2 regions of the Streptomyces sp. KR55 genome follow, and region 1 is predicted to be linked to the other one. Evidence: riboswitches for the same ligand, from Rfam matches in the RefSeq annotation. Region 1 holds a riboswitch; the other holds the start of a gene.
What was found. Region 1 has a riboswitch for ZMP and ZTP ahead of ACTWQJ_RS18460 (bifunctional 5,10-methylenetetrahydrofolate dehydrogenase/5,10-methenyltetrahydrofolate cyclohydrolase). Riboswitches for the same ligand answer to the same signal wherever they lie in the genome.
Positions count from the first base shown of each region.

Region 2: it holds a riboswitch for ZMP and ZTP, as region 1 does, so the genes downstream of both, ACTWQJ_RS08480 (glycine hydroxymethyltransferase) here and ACTWQJ_RS18460 (bifunctional 5,10-methylenetetrahydrofolate dehydrogenase/5,10-methenyltetrahydrofolate cyclohydrolase) in region 1, are expected to answer to the same signal.

Region 1 covers NZ_JBQQCE010000112.1:15,487-23,306, reverse strand. Annotated here, with positions in the region: partial or broken gene ACTWQJ_RS18465 (cellulase family glycosylhydrolase) at 1-827, opposite strand, end outside; gene ACTWQJ_RS18460 (bifunctional 5,10-methylenetetrahydrofolate dehydrogenase/5,10-methenyltetrahydrofolate cyclohydrolase) at 886-1,737, opposite strand; ZMP/ZTP riboswitch at 1,760-1,844, opposite strand; gene ACTWQJ_RS18455 (nuclear transport factor 2 family protein) at 1,906-2,274, opposite strand; gene ACTWQJ_RS18450 (ABC transporter ATP-binding protein) at 2,394-4,112, opposite strand; gene ACTWQJ_RS18445 (rhodanese-like domain-containing protein) at 4,234-4,800, opposite strand; gene ACTWQJ_RS18440 (metal-sensitive transcriptional regulator) at 4,894-5,181, shown strand; gene ACTWQJ_RS18435 (sulfite exporter TauE/SafE family protein) at 5,197-5,943, opposite strand; gene ACTWQJ_RS18430 (MBL fold metallo-hydrolase) at 5,940-7,613, opposite strand.
Region 2 covers NZ_JBQQCE010000039.1:2,596-10,415, forward strand. Annotated here, with positions in the region: gene ACTWQJ_RS08460 (RNA polymerase sigma factor) at 1-99, shown strand, start outside; gene ACTWQJ_RS08465 (hypothetical protein) at 86-961, shown strand; gene ACTWQJ_RS08470 (hypothetical protein) at 1,082-1,813, shown strand; gene ACTWQJ_RS08475 (hypothetical protein) at 1,922-2,671, shown strand; gene ACTWQJ_RS08480 (glycine hydroxymethyltransferase) at 2,823-4,274, opposite strand; ZMP/ZTP riboswitch at 4,316-4,423, opposite strand; gene rocD (ornithine--oxo-acid transaminase) at 4,515-5,720, shown strand; gene ACTWQJ_RS08490 (glutathionylspermidine synthase family protein) at 5,729-6,913, opposite strand; gene ACTWQJ_RS08495 (hypothetical protein) at 6,962-7,348, opposite strand; gene pdxR (MocR-like pyridoxine biosynthesis transcription factor PdxR) at 7,416-7,820, opposite strand, start outside.

The DNA of each region.
Region 1 (7,820 bases):
TCCATGCGGGCACGGAACTTCTCGTAGAAGGGCCACAGCACGTCCCGTTCCCAGGTGCGGCTGGTCTGGCCCGGGTCGTAGACGCCGGCGTGCGGTTCGTTGTACGGGTCGAAGCCGACGATGCCGGCGAAGTCCTCGGCCGACAGGTGCTGTCTGACGTAGGCCATGGTCTTCTGGGCCGTGGTGAGGAAGGCGTCCTGGACTCCGTGCGCGTTGTGCCAGAAGTCGTACGACGCCCGCTTCACGGCCTCGTTCTGGGTGATGTTCTGGCCCCAGAAGAGGCAGATCCCGCAGAACTCGTCGGGGTAATTCCCGGCGTCGACCGCCCACTTGGGGGCGCCGTCGCCGGTGTACCAGCTGTCGGGGTCGAAGAGGTGGCGGGAGTAGAGGTCCTGGTGGAAGTCCGGGTAGACGCGGACACCGGCGTCGAGGAACGCGCGCATCTGGTCGGTGGCCGCGGCCAGGTACACCGTGTCCACCTGGCCGCGCACAGGCTCGGCGTAGGCCCAGGACAGCAGGAAGCGGACGGTGTTGCCGCCGCCGAGGGCACGCAGCGCGGTCGCGGACCTGCGGGCGTCGGCGACCGAGGCGAACGGGAGGCCGCCGTTCTCCGCCAGCTTGGTCTCGCCGGAGACGTTGTAGCCGCGCAGGACCACTTCCCGGCCGGAGGCGTCGGTGAAGCGGCCGTTCTGCACGGTGAGCGGGGAGCCGTCGAACCAGAGGGCGTCGGGGAGGGGGTCGGCGGTGGCGGGACGGGTGCCGGCCACCGTCAGGAATCCACAGAGGAGAACCAGAACAACGAGCAGACGCGCACGTTTATTCGGCATGTCCACTACAGTCCGACCATTTCCGGACACCGTCAACACTTCTGACTCGGGAGTAAGTTCAGGCCGTCGAGAGCTGCCGCTCGGCCGCGTCGACGGTCTGCTCCAGCAGCGTGGCGATCGTCATCGGACCGACCCCGCCCGGCACCGGGGTGATCAGCCCGGCCCGCTCCACGGCCGAGTCGAAGTCGACGTCGCCGACGTTCCCGGGGTTGTATCCGGCGTCGATCACGACGGCGCCCGGCTTGATGTCCCGGCCCTGGATCAGCCGCGGCCGCCCGACCGCGGCGACGACGATGTCCGCCTCGCGCACGACCGACGACAGGTCCCGGGTGCGCGAGTGGCAGTAGGTGACCGTCGCGTTCCGGGCGAGCAGCAGCATGCCGACCGGCTTGCCGAGGATGGCGCTGCGGCCGATCACGACGGCCCGCTTCCCGGCCGGCTCGACGCCGTACTCGTCGAGCAGCCGCATGATCCCGCCGGGCGTGCAGGACACGAATCCCGGCAGGCCGAAGCTCATCGTCGCGAACGACGCGAAGGTGACACCGTCGACGTCCTTCTCGGGAGTGATCGCCTCGAATGCGGCCCGCTCGTCGATGTGCTCGCCCATCGGGTGCTGGAGCAGGATGCCGTGCACCCGCGGGTCGGCGGACAGGGCCCGGAGCGTGCCGACGAGTTCCTCGGTGGTCGTGGCGGCGGGCAGCGCCACATGCTGCGAGGCGATGCCGGCCTTGCGGCAGCGGTTCTGCTTCATACGGACGTAGGTGACGGACGCGGGATCCTCGCCCACCAGCACCGTCGCCAGACACGGGACGGTGCCCGTCCGGTCGGTGAGGGCGGCCGCACGCCTGGCGGTGTCCTCGACGGTGCGCCGGGCAAGCGTGGTGCCGTCCATGAGCCGGGCCTGAGTCATGATCCACTCCTGGGTCGATCGACCGGATCGCCCAGGCGCGCGGCATCGACTCTGCGGGGACCGCTCCCTGGTGGTACTCCACCTCAGCGCCAGTCACGGCCCCGGGTCAGGGTAACCGAGGCCGTGCGGCACCGTACGTGTCACTGCTGATGGTTGCTGACTTGCTGGCTACTCCTGCTCGTCCCAGGCCTGGATCAGGGTCTGTTCGGCGATCTTGCCGCCGCGCAGCGTGATCATCGACTCGGCGAGTACGCGGACCCCGTCGGCGTACTCGCAGGACTCGCTGAAGGCCGCACGGTCACCCTGGATGACGCAGTTCTCCAGCTTGTGCGTCATATCGCGGCTGTAGACGTCGTCGAGCATGGCGCTGATCTCGTCGCGGCCGTGCAGCAGCCGTGGGTGGCTGGGCTGGGAGTTGCGGTCCACGACACGCAGTTCGGCGTCGTCGGCGTAGAGCGACAGGAGAGTGTTCGGATTGCCTTCTATGCCCCGGCGCAACGTCTCGGTGTCGAAGCTGGGGCTTGCCGCAGTACCCATCGTGACCTCCTTCGAGGGCCGCGGCCCGGCGGGGGAGCGGGCCGTACAGGGCCTCTCCTACGAGATTCCTCCGCCCGGTCGGCCTCGGCAAGCGCGGCAGGCCCGACCGGCCCGGCCGCTCAGTCGGCGTCGGCCGTGGCGAGGAACTGGGTGGCCGCCAGCTCCGCGTACAGCGGGTCGGCGGCCACGAGTTCGCGGTGGGTGCCCACCGCACGGACCTTGCCGGCGTCCATGACCACGATCCGGTCGGCCATCGTCACCGTGGACAGCCGGTGGGCGACGACCAGCACCGTGGTCGTCCGGGCCACATCGGCCACGGTGTCACGCAGCGCGGCCTCGTTCACCGCGTCCAGCTGCGAGGTCGCTTCGTCGAGGAGCAGCAGCCGGGGGCGGCGCAGCAGGGCGCGGGCGATCGCCACCCGCTGACGCTCACCGCCCGACAGCTTGGTGCCGCGGTGCCCGACGAGCGTGTCCAGTCCGCGCGGCAGCCGCCCGACCAGACCGTCGAGCCGGGTCGTCTTCAGCACCCGCGCAAGGGTGTCGTCGTCCGCGTCCGGGTTGCCCAGCAGCAGGTTCTCGCGCAGCGAGCCCGACAGGACGGGCGCGTCCTGCTCCACATAGCCGATCGCGGACCGCAGCTGCGGCAGCTCCCACTGGGCGAGTTCCCGGCCGTCCAGCGTGATCTCGCCCGACTCGGGGTCGTAGAACCGCTCGATGAGGGAGAAGACGGTGGTCTTGCCCGCGCCGGACGGGCCGACGAACGCCGTCATGCCCCGCGCGGGCACGGCGAAGGTCACCCCGTGGTGCACGTACGGCAGGTCGTCGGCGTACCGGAAGCGGACATCGGTGAAGGCCAGCGCGGCCGGTTCGGCGTCGGCCGACGGCAACGGGGCGGCCTGGACCGCGGGTTCGGCGGGCAGCCGCAGCGCCTCCTGGATGCGGGACAGCGCCGCGGCACCCGTCTGGTACTGGGTGATCGCACCGACGACCTGCTGGATCGGCGACATCAGATAGAAGACGTACAGCAGGAACGCGACCAGTGTGCCGACGTCGACGGCGCCGGTCGCGACCCGTGCCCCGCCCACCGCGAGCACCGTGATGAAGGCGATCTGCATCGCCAGTCCGGCCGTGTTGCCCGCGGCCGCCGACCACTTGGCGGCACGCACACTCTGCCGCCACGACTCCTCGGCCGCGGCGTGCAGCGCGCCCTCCTCCCGGTGCTCGGCGCCGGACGCCTTCACCGTGCGCAGCGCGCCCAGCACCCGCTCCAGCGAGGCGCCCATCACGCCGACCGCGTCCTGCGCCTGCCGGCTGGCCCGGTTGATCCGGGGCACGATCATGCCGAGGACCACGCCCGCGCACAGGATCACGGCCAGCGTGACACCGAGCAGCACCGGGTCGACGAAGCCCATCATCACCACGGTTGCGACCAGCGTGAGCCCGCCGGTGCCGAGGCCCACCAGAGAGTCGGTGGTGACCTCGCGCAGCAACGTGGTGTCCGAGGTGATACGGGCCATCAGGTCGCCCGGCTCGGTGCGGTCCACGGCGGCTATGCGCAGGCGCAGCAGATACGACGACAGGGCTCGCCGCGCGCCGAGGACCACCGACTCCGCGGTGCGCCGCAGCACGTACGAACCCAGCGCGCCCACCGCCGCGTTGGCGACGACCAGCGCCGACATCGCGATCAGCGCACCTGTGATGGCCCGGTCGTGGGAAAGGTCGTCGATCAGGTCCCGCGCCACCAGCGGCAGCAGCAGGCCGGTGGCCCCGGTGACCAGCGAGAGCACCGCGCCCGCGAGCAGGGCCCATCGGTGCGGCCGTACATAGCCGAGGAGCATGCGCCACGGGGGCGTACTCGTCTGCGTCTGTGCCTTGCTCACGCTGCTCCTTCGCCGGTCGAACGGGGGCGTTCAGCCTACGGTGGAGCCGAGTCGTACGGCCGCCCGTTTCGCCGTCGGCCTACCGGGCCGCGAGCGCCGCCAGAGTGGCGTCCAGGTCGGCGGGGCGCGGCCGGTTGTGCGGCAGTTTGCCGAGGACGACGGCCATGCCGCAGGTGTTGGTCAGGGCGGAGAAGACCAGTCCGCCCGCGATCCCGGCGGCGAGCAACTGCCAGGCGGGGTGCAGGAGTCCGAGACCGAGGCCGGTCAGGACGATGCTGCCCGCGGTGAACCGGACCTGGCGTTCCATGGACCAGGTCGTGCGGGTGCTCTGCTGCGGGCGGGCCAGTTCATGACCGCGCCGGGCCCAGTCCTGGGTTCCGCCGGTCAGCGTCATGGCGCCGATGCCCTCCGCGGCGAGGGCCGTACAGGCCTGCTCGGAGCGGGCCCCGGAGGCGCACACGAGAAGCAGTTCGCCGTTCACCTGACGGAGTGTGGGCAGGGCCCGGCGGAGCTGGTCCAGGGGGATGTTGAGGGCGCCGGGGACGTGGCCGGTGGCGTACTCGCCCGGGGTGCGGACGTCGATGACGGTGAGCTCGGGCAGTCGGGTCCGGGCCTCGTCGGCGTCGAGAGTGCGGGGAGCGTTCATGGTGCGTGCGATTCTTCCTTGGCATGCGGTGAGGGGTACACACCCTGGGGGGAGGTAAAATACCCCTAAGGGTATACAGAGGAGTGGGTGGCCGTGGATGTGCGGTTCGAGGGTGATGAGCTGAAGTCGGTGCTGAACCGGCTGCGCCGGGCGCAGGGTCAGATCACCGGAGTGATCAAGATGATCGAGGAGGGACGGGACTGCGAGGACGTCGTCACACAGCTCGCCGCCGCCTCGCGCGCCCTCGACCGGGCCGGTTTCGCGATCATCGCGACCGGGCTCCAGCAGTGTCTGACCGACGTCGGCAACGGTGACGGCAGCGGCGAGACCACGGACGAGATGAAGGCCCGCCTGGAGAAGCTGTTCCTCTCCCTGGCCTGACCGCCCCGCCCGCCCTCACAGGACGGCATCGGCCAGCATGAACGCGGCCACCGCCAGCAGGGCGCCGGCGAAGATCCGCTGAAGCGAACCGGCGGAGATGCGGGCCGCGAGGCGTTTGCCGTCCCATGCGGCGAGGACCGCAGCGGCGGCGAAGGGCGCGACACGCGCCCAGTCGATGCTCACGTCCGCCCCCGCCCGGGCCGCCAGCGCGACCAGCGAGTTGAGTGTGATGACCAGCAGGCTCGTGCCCACGGCCGCCCGCATCCGCAGCCCCACCACGTTCACCAGCGCCGGTACGGCGAGAAAGCCGCCGCCCACCCCCATCACCCCGGTGACCGCGCCGAGCCCCGCCCCGGCCGTGGCGACCCGAACCGGGCGGGCCGGCGCCTCGGTGGGCGCGGAGGCCGACGGCCGCAGCATCCGCAGCGCGGCGACTGCGGCGATCACGGCGAAGGCGCCGGTCAGCACTCCGGCCGGGAGCCACGCCGAGACCGCGCCGCCGACCGCCGCGGGCCCGAGTCCCGCGAGGGCGAACAGGAGGCCGTGCTTCCACCGCACGGTGCCCTCGCGGGCATGCCCGATCAGGGCGGTGGCGGACGTGACGGTGACGACGACCAGGCTCGCGGTGGCCGCCGCGGCAGGGGTGAGGCCGAGCAGGTAGATCAGTGCGGGCACCGCCAGCACGCTCCCACCGCCCCCGAGGGCGCCCAGGGCGAGACCGGTGAGGGCCCCGGCGACGAGGGCGAGGACGAACGCGCTCACGCGGGCGAGGTGCGCTGCTCGTCGCGCACGACCGGCAGACCCGCCTCGGCCCACGCCCGCATACCGCCCGCGACGTCTGCCACGCGGACGCCGCGCGCGGCGAGCAGGTCCGCCGCCTCGCGGGAGCGCCGCCCGGAGCGGCAGATCGCGACGACCGGCCGGCCCTGGGCGCTCTGCGGCAGTTCACCCCCGGCCGCGAGGCCGGACAGCGGGGCGGGCACGGCGCCGGGGGCGTGTCCCGCGGCCCACTCGGCCGGTTCACGGACGTCCAGGAGTACGGCGTCCGTATGCGTTCGGTCGGCGGCCTCGGCGGGAGTGAGGCGGTCCGGGATCAACCCGGCCTCGCGTGCCGCGTCGAAGCGGTCGTCGACGGCGACGACCGCACGCCCTGCCGCGTCGAGGAGGGACGCCGCGATGGCCGCCCGCATCCCCCCGGCGCAGTGCACCCACACGGTGCCGTCCGGAATCTCGGTGAGCCGGTCGCGCAGTCGGTGCAGCGGTATGTGGAGTGATCCCGGGATGTGCCCGGTCGCACGCTCGGAGTCGCGCCGCACGTCGAGGACCACGACAGCCTCCTGGGCGCCGAGCTCCGCGAAGGTGGCGCGCGGAAACGTGCGGGGCCGTTCTCCCGCCGGCACCCAGTCGCCGGGCGAGCCGGTCGCCGCCGCGGCGGGCCGGTCGATGCCGACCCGGACGAGCTCGCGCTGGGCGTCGGCCAGCTGGGCGGCCGACTCGGCGAGCAGCGTGACCGGCTTGCCCCAGGGCAGCAGCCAGGCCAGATACGTGGCGAGCTGCCCGTCGGCCTCGAAGTTCAACGCCCCGGCGACATGCCCCTCGGCGAACGCGACCCGGTTGCGCAGGTCCACTACCCATTCGCCGGCGGCCAGCCGGGCTGCGATCTCCTCGGCGTCCGCGCGGCGGGGCGGGGTGAGGTCGACGGGGGCCGGGCCCTTGGCGTTGGCCGGGCCCATGTGGGCGTAGTACGCGGGTACGTCGTCGAGGCCGGCCAGCAGGTCGGCGACAAAGGTGTCGACGTCCTTGACGAGCGCCTCGTTGGCGGTGCGCTCCCGGCCGATCGTCGTCTCCGCGCCCGTGTCGCTGTGCCCGGCGGAACAGAAGCTGCCGAAGCCGTGCGTGGGCAGCACCTCGGTCGCGTCCGGGAGCTCCGCGGCCAGGCGGTGCGCGGAGTCGTACTGGGCGCGGGCCAGCTGTTCGGTCAGCCGCGGCTCGACCAGATCGGGGCGTCCGACCGTGCCGATCAGCAGGGAGCCTCCGGTGAAGACGGCCACCGCCCGTCCGTCGTGCTCCAGGACGTACGACGTGTGGTGCGGGGTGTGGCCCGGCGTGGCCAGCGCGCGCAGCGCCAGCCCCGCCTCGATCTCCGCCCGGTCCCCGTCGGCCACCGGCACGCGCTCGTACGCCACCCGGGCTCCGGCCGGCACGAGATACGAGGCGCCGGTCACCCGGGCCAGCTCCAGGCCGCCGGTGACGTAGTCGTTGTGGACGTGGGTCTCGACGACGTGCGTGATGCGCACGCCCCGCCGGGCGGCGGCCGCGATCACCCGATCGACGTCACGCGGGGGATCGACGACGACGGCGCCGTGCGCACCCCCCGCCACATAGCCGCGGTTGCCCAGTCCCGGCACTTCGATGGTGTCGACGAAGTACACGGCAGCGCTCCTCTCCTCGCAAACCCCCGGGTTCATTACCCCAGGGGGTATATGGCCACCGTAGCAGAATTACCCCAGGGGGTATGTGAGGGGCTGGCCGGAAGCAGCCGTGACTGTCGGCCCGCAGGCCTGCAAACCGCGCCCTTACCGATCAGTCGCGCGTAAGGTCGGCACCGGGACGGACGCCCGCCGACAGAAGGGGTCAGC
Region 2 (7,820 bases), on a different contig from region 1:
CGGGGCACGGTGAAGTCCCGGCTGAACCGCGCGCTGCGCAAGCTGGGCAGACTGCTGCCGGATTTTCAGCCTCGGGAAGGGGGTGATGAGCATGAGTGACGGACGGGAGTCGTACGACGACCGGGGCGGCGAACGGCGCCGGCGCGGGGAGGCTTCCCGGCTGCCTGAGGAGCTGCGGGCCCTGGGGCGTTCGCTGGACGGGGCCGACGGTTCCGAGGCGATGGTCGAGCGGGTGCTGGGGCAGATACTGGCCGAGCACGTGCCGCTCCCAGTGGCCGAGCCTCCGGGAGCCAGTGAGCGGCTGCGTGCGGTTCGGCAGTGGACGCGTGTGCGGTGGCGTTCGCTGACCGCGGCCCTGTGCGGTCTGCTGACGGTACTCGTGCTCACGCCTCCGGTGCGGGCCGCGGTCTTCGACTGGTTCAGCTTCGGCGGGGTCGAGGTGCGGTACGACCCGTCGGCGGCGCCTTCTCCCGGCACCGAGGTGCCCGGCTGCAGCCGGTCGGTATCGCTCGCGCAGGCCGAGCGCCGGGCCGGGTTCGCTCCAGTGGTGCCGGACGCGCTCGGCGCCCCCGAAGCGGTGGCGGTGACGAGCGAGCCACAGGGACGGTTCCTGGTGAGCCTGTGCTGGCGGGAGGACGGGCGCACGATCCGGCTGGACGAGTTCCCGGAGGCCCTGGACTTCACCTTCACCAAGACCGTGCGCGAGCAGCCGGAGTGGCTGTCGCCCGGCCTGGGCGGCACATCGGATCCCGCCCTGTGGTTCCCGCGACCGCATCTGCTGAGTTTCTGGCTGGTGGACGCGGACGGGGATCGCTACACGCGCACGGAGCGGACCGCCGGGCCGACGCTGCTGTGGATGTATGAAGCCGGCGGCGAGGAGGTGACGCTGCGGCTGGAGGGGGTGGCGTCGCAGGCGCGGGCGGTGGAGATCGCGAAGTCGCTGGAGAAGTCCTCCGATTAGCGCGGCCGAGGCGGGAACCCCGGCGGTTCTGGCGGTGTACCAGAAGTGACACGCGGCTCGCGGACGGGCCGCACCGGACCGGTGGGGGACCACATGATGAGGATGCATCAACTGATCGCAATGGCAGGGGCGTTGGCCGCGGCACTGGCCCTGACCCTTTTGGGGGCGCCGCCCGCGTCCGCCGGTGGACCGACGAGCGTGTACCTGGCGTCGCCCACCAGTGAGCGGGCCACGGGGCTGTACTACACGGACGCGAAGTACGGCCGGCTGGAGAAGCTGCTCGGCCGGCCGGGCAGCGCGATGGACGACGCTGAGTCTCAGCCGCCGACGCTGGGCGACGGCTCGGGCGAGCACATCAACATCACCTGGATGGTCCACGATGTGTCGCCCTGGCGGCAGGACGCGGTGGTCGCGGGTTCCGCCACCGAGGACATATGGATCCTCACGGCGATCGGCTACCCGCCCGACGAGAACGGCAAGTGGCACAAGCCGCAGGAGCCTGCTCAGCTCCGCGCGCTGCTCACGGAGCTGGGCGTGCTCGGCAAGGCTCCGGACCAGGGATCCACCGGCGTCGCCCCGGCGCCGCCGGCGCAGTCGGACGAGGCCGCGGCGGGCACGGCGGACAAGACCGATGAGATCGACGAGGCAGCGCAGTCAGACAAGGCGGTGACCGCGACACGGACGACCGCTGCAGGCCCGGCCGACGCCACCGACTGGTGGTGGTCGCTCCCGGGCGCGGCGGCGGGAGCCGTGCTGGCCCTGGTGCTGCGGCCGTTCGCGACGCGGCTGCCACTGCCGCTGGAGCGCCTGCGGCGGGAGCCGGGCCCGCGGCAGGAACTGCACGACGTATGAGATCGGGAGAGGGACGGGCGTGAAACCGGGAGGGGGACGTGCGTGAGATCCGGGGGGACGGACGCGAGATCGGGAGGGGGAATGGACGTGAGATCAGAGCGGGGACGGATGGCACACCGTGGGGGACGCGCGAGGGTACGGCTCGCAGTGCTCGTATCGGTGTCGGTGGCGCTGGCCCTGTGGGGAGGGCCGGCCACCGTGGCGGCCGCGCCGGGGCCGGGCGGGAACATCCCCGATCTGGCGGTGGTCATTGCGGGCGGCAGCGGCCGGACGACGGCGTTGCGCTCCGGCGAGCCGGAGTTCGCCCGCCTCTGGCAGCTGCTGGAACCCACCTTCGCCGGGACCGAGCGGGTGTCGGACGGCTGGGCCGAGGGCCGGTATCCGCCGGTGCGGATCATCGTGATCTGGGGGCTGACGGGGGTCGGAGGCTGGCCGCAGTCGAACCGGCCGCCGGGCGGTGACGTGGCCATCCAACGGCAGGATCAGCTGTTCGTGACCGAGGACGGCACGCCGTGGGTGCGTTCGGATCCATCGCCGGATGTGGAGGACGACGACATCCGCTGGCACCGGGCACCGCGCTCGGTGTTCGAGCGGCTGGACGGGACGGCTCTGCTCGGCGGGAGCGGCGAGGGGTCTGCCGCGCGTGCGGCGCGTGGCGGGGCCGGTAGCGTGCCCGGCGCGGACGATGCCGACGACAAGCCCGGACCGGGAACGCTCGGTGTCTGGTGGGCAGCCCCGGGCCTGGCCGTGGGCTTCGCGGCCGGGGTCGGCGGCACGCGCCTGATACGCCGGGCGGCGGCCGGGCACGAGGCCGGGCCGCCGCGCGAGGAACCACGACAGGAACTGATCGATCTCTGAGAGTGGCCGACGACGTCAGCCCAGGGCGACAGCCGATCACGCCAGTCGATGGCGTCGGTCGAGAGCCTCAGCCAGAGTCGTCGGCCGACGAGCGTCAGCCGGGGTCGTCGGTCGGCCGAGGAGCGTCAGCCGAAGGCGTCTGTCGGAAGCGTCAGCCGAGGTCGACCTCCGGGTAGAGCGGGAAGCCGGCCACGAGGTCGGTGGCCCGGTGGGAGATCTCGTCCGCGATCTTCGGGTCGAGGATGTGCTGGGCCTTGGAGGGCGTGCCCTTGGCGGTGGTGCCGGGCTCGGTGGAGGTGAGGACACGGTCGATGAGGCCGGCGACCTCGTCCATCTCGGCGGTGCCCAGGCCACGGGTGGTCAGGGCGGGGGTGCCGATGCGGATGCCGGAGGTGTACCAGGCCCCGTTGGGGTCGGCCGGGATGGCGTTGCGGTTGGTGACGATGCCGGACTCGAGAAGCGCGGCCTCGGCCTGGCGGCCGGTCAGTCCGTAGGAGGAGGCGACGTCGATCAGGTTGAGGTGGTTGTCCGTGCCGCCGGTCACCAGGGTCGCGCCCCGACGCATCAGACCCTCGGCGAGGGCGCGGGAGTTGTCGACGATGCGCTGGGCGTAGTCACGGAAGGAGGGCTGCCGTGCCTCGGCGAAAGCGACGGCCTTGGCGGCCATGACGTGCGGGAGCGGGCCGCCGAGGACCATCGGGCAGCCGCGGTCGACCTGGTCCTTGAGGGAGTCGTCGCACAGGACCATGCCGCCGCGCGGGCCGCGCAGCGACTTGTGGGTGGTGGTGGTGACGATCTGGGCGTGCGGGACCGGGTCGAAGTCGCCGGTCAGCACCTTGCCGGCGACCAGGCCCGCGAAGTGCGCCATGTCCACCATCAGGGTCGCCCCGACCTCGTCGGCGATCTCCCGCATGATCCGGAAGTTCACCAGACGGGGGTAGGCGGAGTAGCCGGCGACGATGATCAGCGGCTTGAACTCGCGGGCGGAGGCGCGCAGGGCCTCGTAGTCGAGGAGGCCGGTGGTGGGGTCGGTGCCGTAGGAGCGCTGGTCGAACATCTTGCCGGAGATGTTCGGGCGGAAGCCATGGGTGAGGTGACCGCCGGCGTCCAGGGACATGCCGAGCATGCGCTGGTTGCCGAAGGCCTGGCGCAGCTCGGCCCAGTCGGCCTCGGAGAGGTCGTTGACCTGGCGGGCGCCGGTCTTCTCCAGGAAGGGGGCCTCGACACGCTGGGCGAGGACGGCCCAGAAGGCGACGAGGTTGGCGTCGATGCCGGAGTGCGGCTGGACGTAGGCGTGGCGGGCGCCGAAGAGCTCCTTGGCGTGCTCGGCGGCCAGGGACTCGACGGTGTCGACGTTGCGGCAGCCGGCGTAGAAGCGGCGGCCAATGGTGCCCTCGGCGTACTTGTCGCTGAACCAGTTGCCCATCGCGAGGAGGGTGGCCGGGGAGGCGTAGTTCTCGGACGCGATCAGCTTGAGCATCTCGCGCTGGTCGTGGACCTCCTGGCCGATGGCGTCGGCGACGCGCGGCTCGACGGCGCGGATCACATCAAGGGCGGAGCGGAAGGCGGTGGATTCAGTGGAGAGGGGCTGCTGCTCTGGCATGTCGGCCTCCGGGCGGCGTGGCTTTCAGCGTTCGCGGTTCACGGTTCGGCCCAGGCGCACGGCACTCGCTCGTCAGGCCGTCTCAAGGCCCTCGGGGGCCGCTCCCCGATGGTCGGTCCCATCCCAGCGCGCCAGTCACGGCCCGCGAGTCAGCCTACCGGGCGCGCCGGACGATCAAGTTCCCGAGTCCACCATGCGAGCGACGATAGGAAGGGGGCAGCCTCATGTTCGGGAGTTGCCGTGACCGCTACGGAAAGTCTTATCGCCGCCGCCGAAGCCCACAGTGCGCACACCTACCACCCGCTGCCGGTGGTTGTCGCCAGCGCCGACGGGGCGTGGATGACGGACGTGGAGGGCCGACGCTATCTGGATCTGCTGGCCGGTTACTCGGCGCTCAACTTCGGACACTGCAACCGGCGGCTGATCGAGGCGGCGAAGGCGCAGTTGGAGCGGGTGACGCTGACGTCGCGCGCCTTCCATCACGATCGGTTCGCGGCGTTCTGCGCGGAGCTGGCGGAGCTGTGCGGGATGGAGATGGTGCTGCCGATGAACACGGGCGCGGAGGCGGTGGAGTCCGCGGTGAAGACGGCCCGGAAGTGGGGGTACCGGGTCAAGGGCGTGCCCGCGGAGATGGCGAAGATCGTGGTCGCCGGAGGCAACTTCCACGGCCGGACGATGACGATCATCAGCTTCTCCACCGACCCGGAGGCGCGGGCGGACTTCGGACCGTACACGCCGGGCTTCGCGATCGTGCCGTACGGGGATCTGACGGCGATGCGGGAGGCGATGACCGAGAACGCGGTCGCGGTGCTGCTCGAGCCGATCCAGGGCGAGTCGGGGGTGATCGTGCCGCCGCCGGGTTATCTGCCGGCGGTGCGGGAGCTGACCCGGGAGCGGAATGTGCTGTTCGTCGCCGACGAGATCCAGTCGGGCCTGGGGCGTACGGGGCGGACGTTCGCGTGCGAGCACGAGGGGGTCGTGCCGGACGTCTATGTGCTGGGGAAGGCGCTGGGTGGCGGGATCGTGCCGGTGTCGGCGGTGGTGTCGTCGGCGGAAGTGCTCGGGGTGTTCCGGCCCGGGGAGCACGGGTCGACGTTCGGCGGGAACCCGCTGGCCTGTGCGGTGGCGCTGGAGGTGATCGCGATGCTGCGGTCGGGCGAGTACCAGGCGCGGGCGGCGGAGCTCGGCGAGCATCTGCACCGGGAGCTGGCGGCGCTGGCCGGGACCGGGCGGGTGTCGCAGGTGCGCGGGCGCGGGCTGTGGGCGGGTGTGGACATCCATCCGAGGTACGGCACCGGGCGGGAGGTGTCCGAGAAGCTGATGGACCGGGGTGTGCTGGTGAAGGACACCCACGGTTCCACCATCCGGATCGCGCCACCGCTGGTCATCGGGAAGGAGGACCTGGACTGGGGGCTGGCCCAACTCCGCGGTGTGCTGGGCCTGTAGGGCCTCTCCTAGAGGATGACGTGCGGCAGGAAGCGGGCGTACTCGTCCGTGATCAGGCCGGAGGACTCGCGGATGCCGAGGCCGGCCGACTCGTCCTCGACGACCCAGGTGCCGAGAACGACGCGGTTGCCGTCGAAGTCTGGCAGGGGGGCCAACTCCTGGTAGCAGCACTGCTCTTCGCGCACGATCGGGTCCGCGCCCGGCTGGTGGACCGTCACTCCGGCGCCCTCGCGGCCGAGCAGGGGCTTGGCGACGTAGCCGCTGGTCGTGGCCAGTTCGCGAGGGCCGTCGAGGTAGGCGGGCAGCAGGTTCGGGTGTCCGGGATACAGCTCCCAGAGGATGGCGAGGAGTGCCTTGTTGCTCAGCAGCATCTTCCAGGCGGGCTCGATCCACAGGGTGGTGCCGGTGCCGCCGCCGTTGTCGAGGGTGTCGAGGACGTGGTCGGCGAAGCGGTCGGTGGTGAGCCATTCCCAGGGGTAGAGCTTGAAGCAGCTGCGGATGAAGCGGAGGTGGTTGTCGACGAAGCGTCCGGAGAGGCGGTCCCAGCCGATCTCCTCCATGGAGATCCAATCGGTGTCGAGGCCGGCCTGCTCCGCGGTCTCCTTCAGATAGGCGACCGTCATCAGGTCCTCGCCGAGTTCGTCGGCGCTGGAGTGGGCGAAGTACAGGGGGCTGCCGGGCGGGAGGAGGGCGGACTGCTTCTTCCAGGCGGCGGTGAGGCGTTCGTGAAGGGAGTTCCACTGGTCGGCGCCCGGGAAGCGCTCCTCCATCCAGAACCATTGGGGGGAGGCGGCCTCGACCAGAGAGGTGGGCGTGTCCGCGTTGTATTCGAGCAGCTTGGCCGGGCCCGTGCCGTCGTAGCGCAGGTCGAAGCGGCCGTAGACGGAGGGGAGTTCGGCGCGGCGGTGCCAGGCCTCGGCGACGGCCCGGGCGATGCGCGGGTCGGTGATGCCGAGGTCGGTGAAGCGGTCGGCGGTGACGATGTGCTCGGCGGCGGCGAGGCACATGCGGTGCAGTTCCTCGACCACGTCCTCCAGCGCCTCCACCTCCGCGAGGGAGAAGACGTAGTACGCGCTCTCGTCCCAGTAGGGGCGCAGGGAGTTGTCGGGATAGCGGGTGAGCGGGTAGATGAGCCCCTGTTCCTCGACGGTCTGCTGCCAGCCGGGGCGGGGCTCGATGGTGCGGCGTTCCACGAAGCGGCTTCCTTGCGTGTCCGTCGGATCCCGTGCGATTCCGCCGGCTCAGCCGCCGCCGGAGCCGCCCGAGCAGCCGAAGCCGCCGCGGTCGACGGCCTCGCTGCGGCTGAAGGTGCCGTAGTCGGCGTAGCCGCCGCTGACATCGGCGTCGTAGTACCAGTCGGCGTCGACCCGCTTGCCGGTGCTGCTGCCGGTGGTCTTCCTGCCCTTGCCGTACGAGGAACCGGACGACGAACCGGACGACGAACCGGACGAGGAGGACTTGCAGTTCTTGTCGGCGACGATCTTGTAGCCGTTGATGTAGTCATAGCTGTCGCGGTCCACACAGCGGCGGTCCGGTTCGGATCCGCAGGAGGTGAGGGCCGCGGCGATGACGCCCATGCCGCCGAGTACGACGGTGCTGGAGCGCAGCCGACGCCTGGTTTCCGCCATGTCCTTGTCTCCCCGTTGACAGTAGTTCGACCCGCGATCATAGGGGACTTGACTGTGCGCGCTCACATCAGGGCAGGGCCTTGCACAGCGCCTCCAGCGTTCCCGCCCAGGCGTGGTCGGGTGGGGTGCCGTATCCGACGACCAGGGCGTCGAGGGGCTGGGCCGGGGCGGTGGGGTGGCGGTAGCGGGACAGACCGTGGACGGCGACGCCCTGCCAGGTGGCGGCGCGGACCACCGACTGTTCGGTGCCGGGCGGGAGTTGGAGGACGGCGTGCAGGCCGGCCGCGATACCGGTGGCGCGCACGTCCGGGGCACGTTCGGTGAGGGCGGCGACCAGGTCGTCGCGGCGGCGCCGGTAGCGCAGGCGGGCGGCGCGGACATGGCGGTCGTAGGCGCCGGAGGTGAGGAACTCGGCGAGGGTCAGCTGTTCCAGTACGCCGGCGGACCGGCCGCCACCGTGCCGGGTGACCTC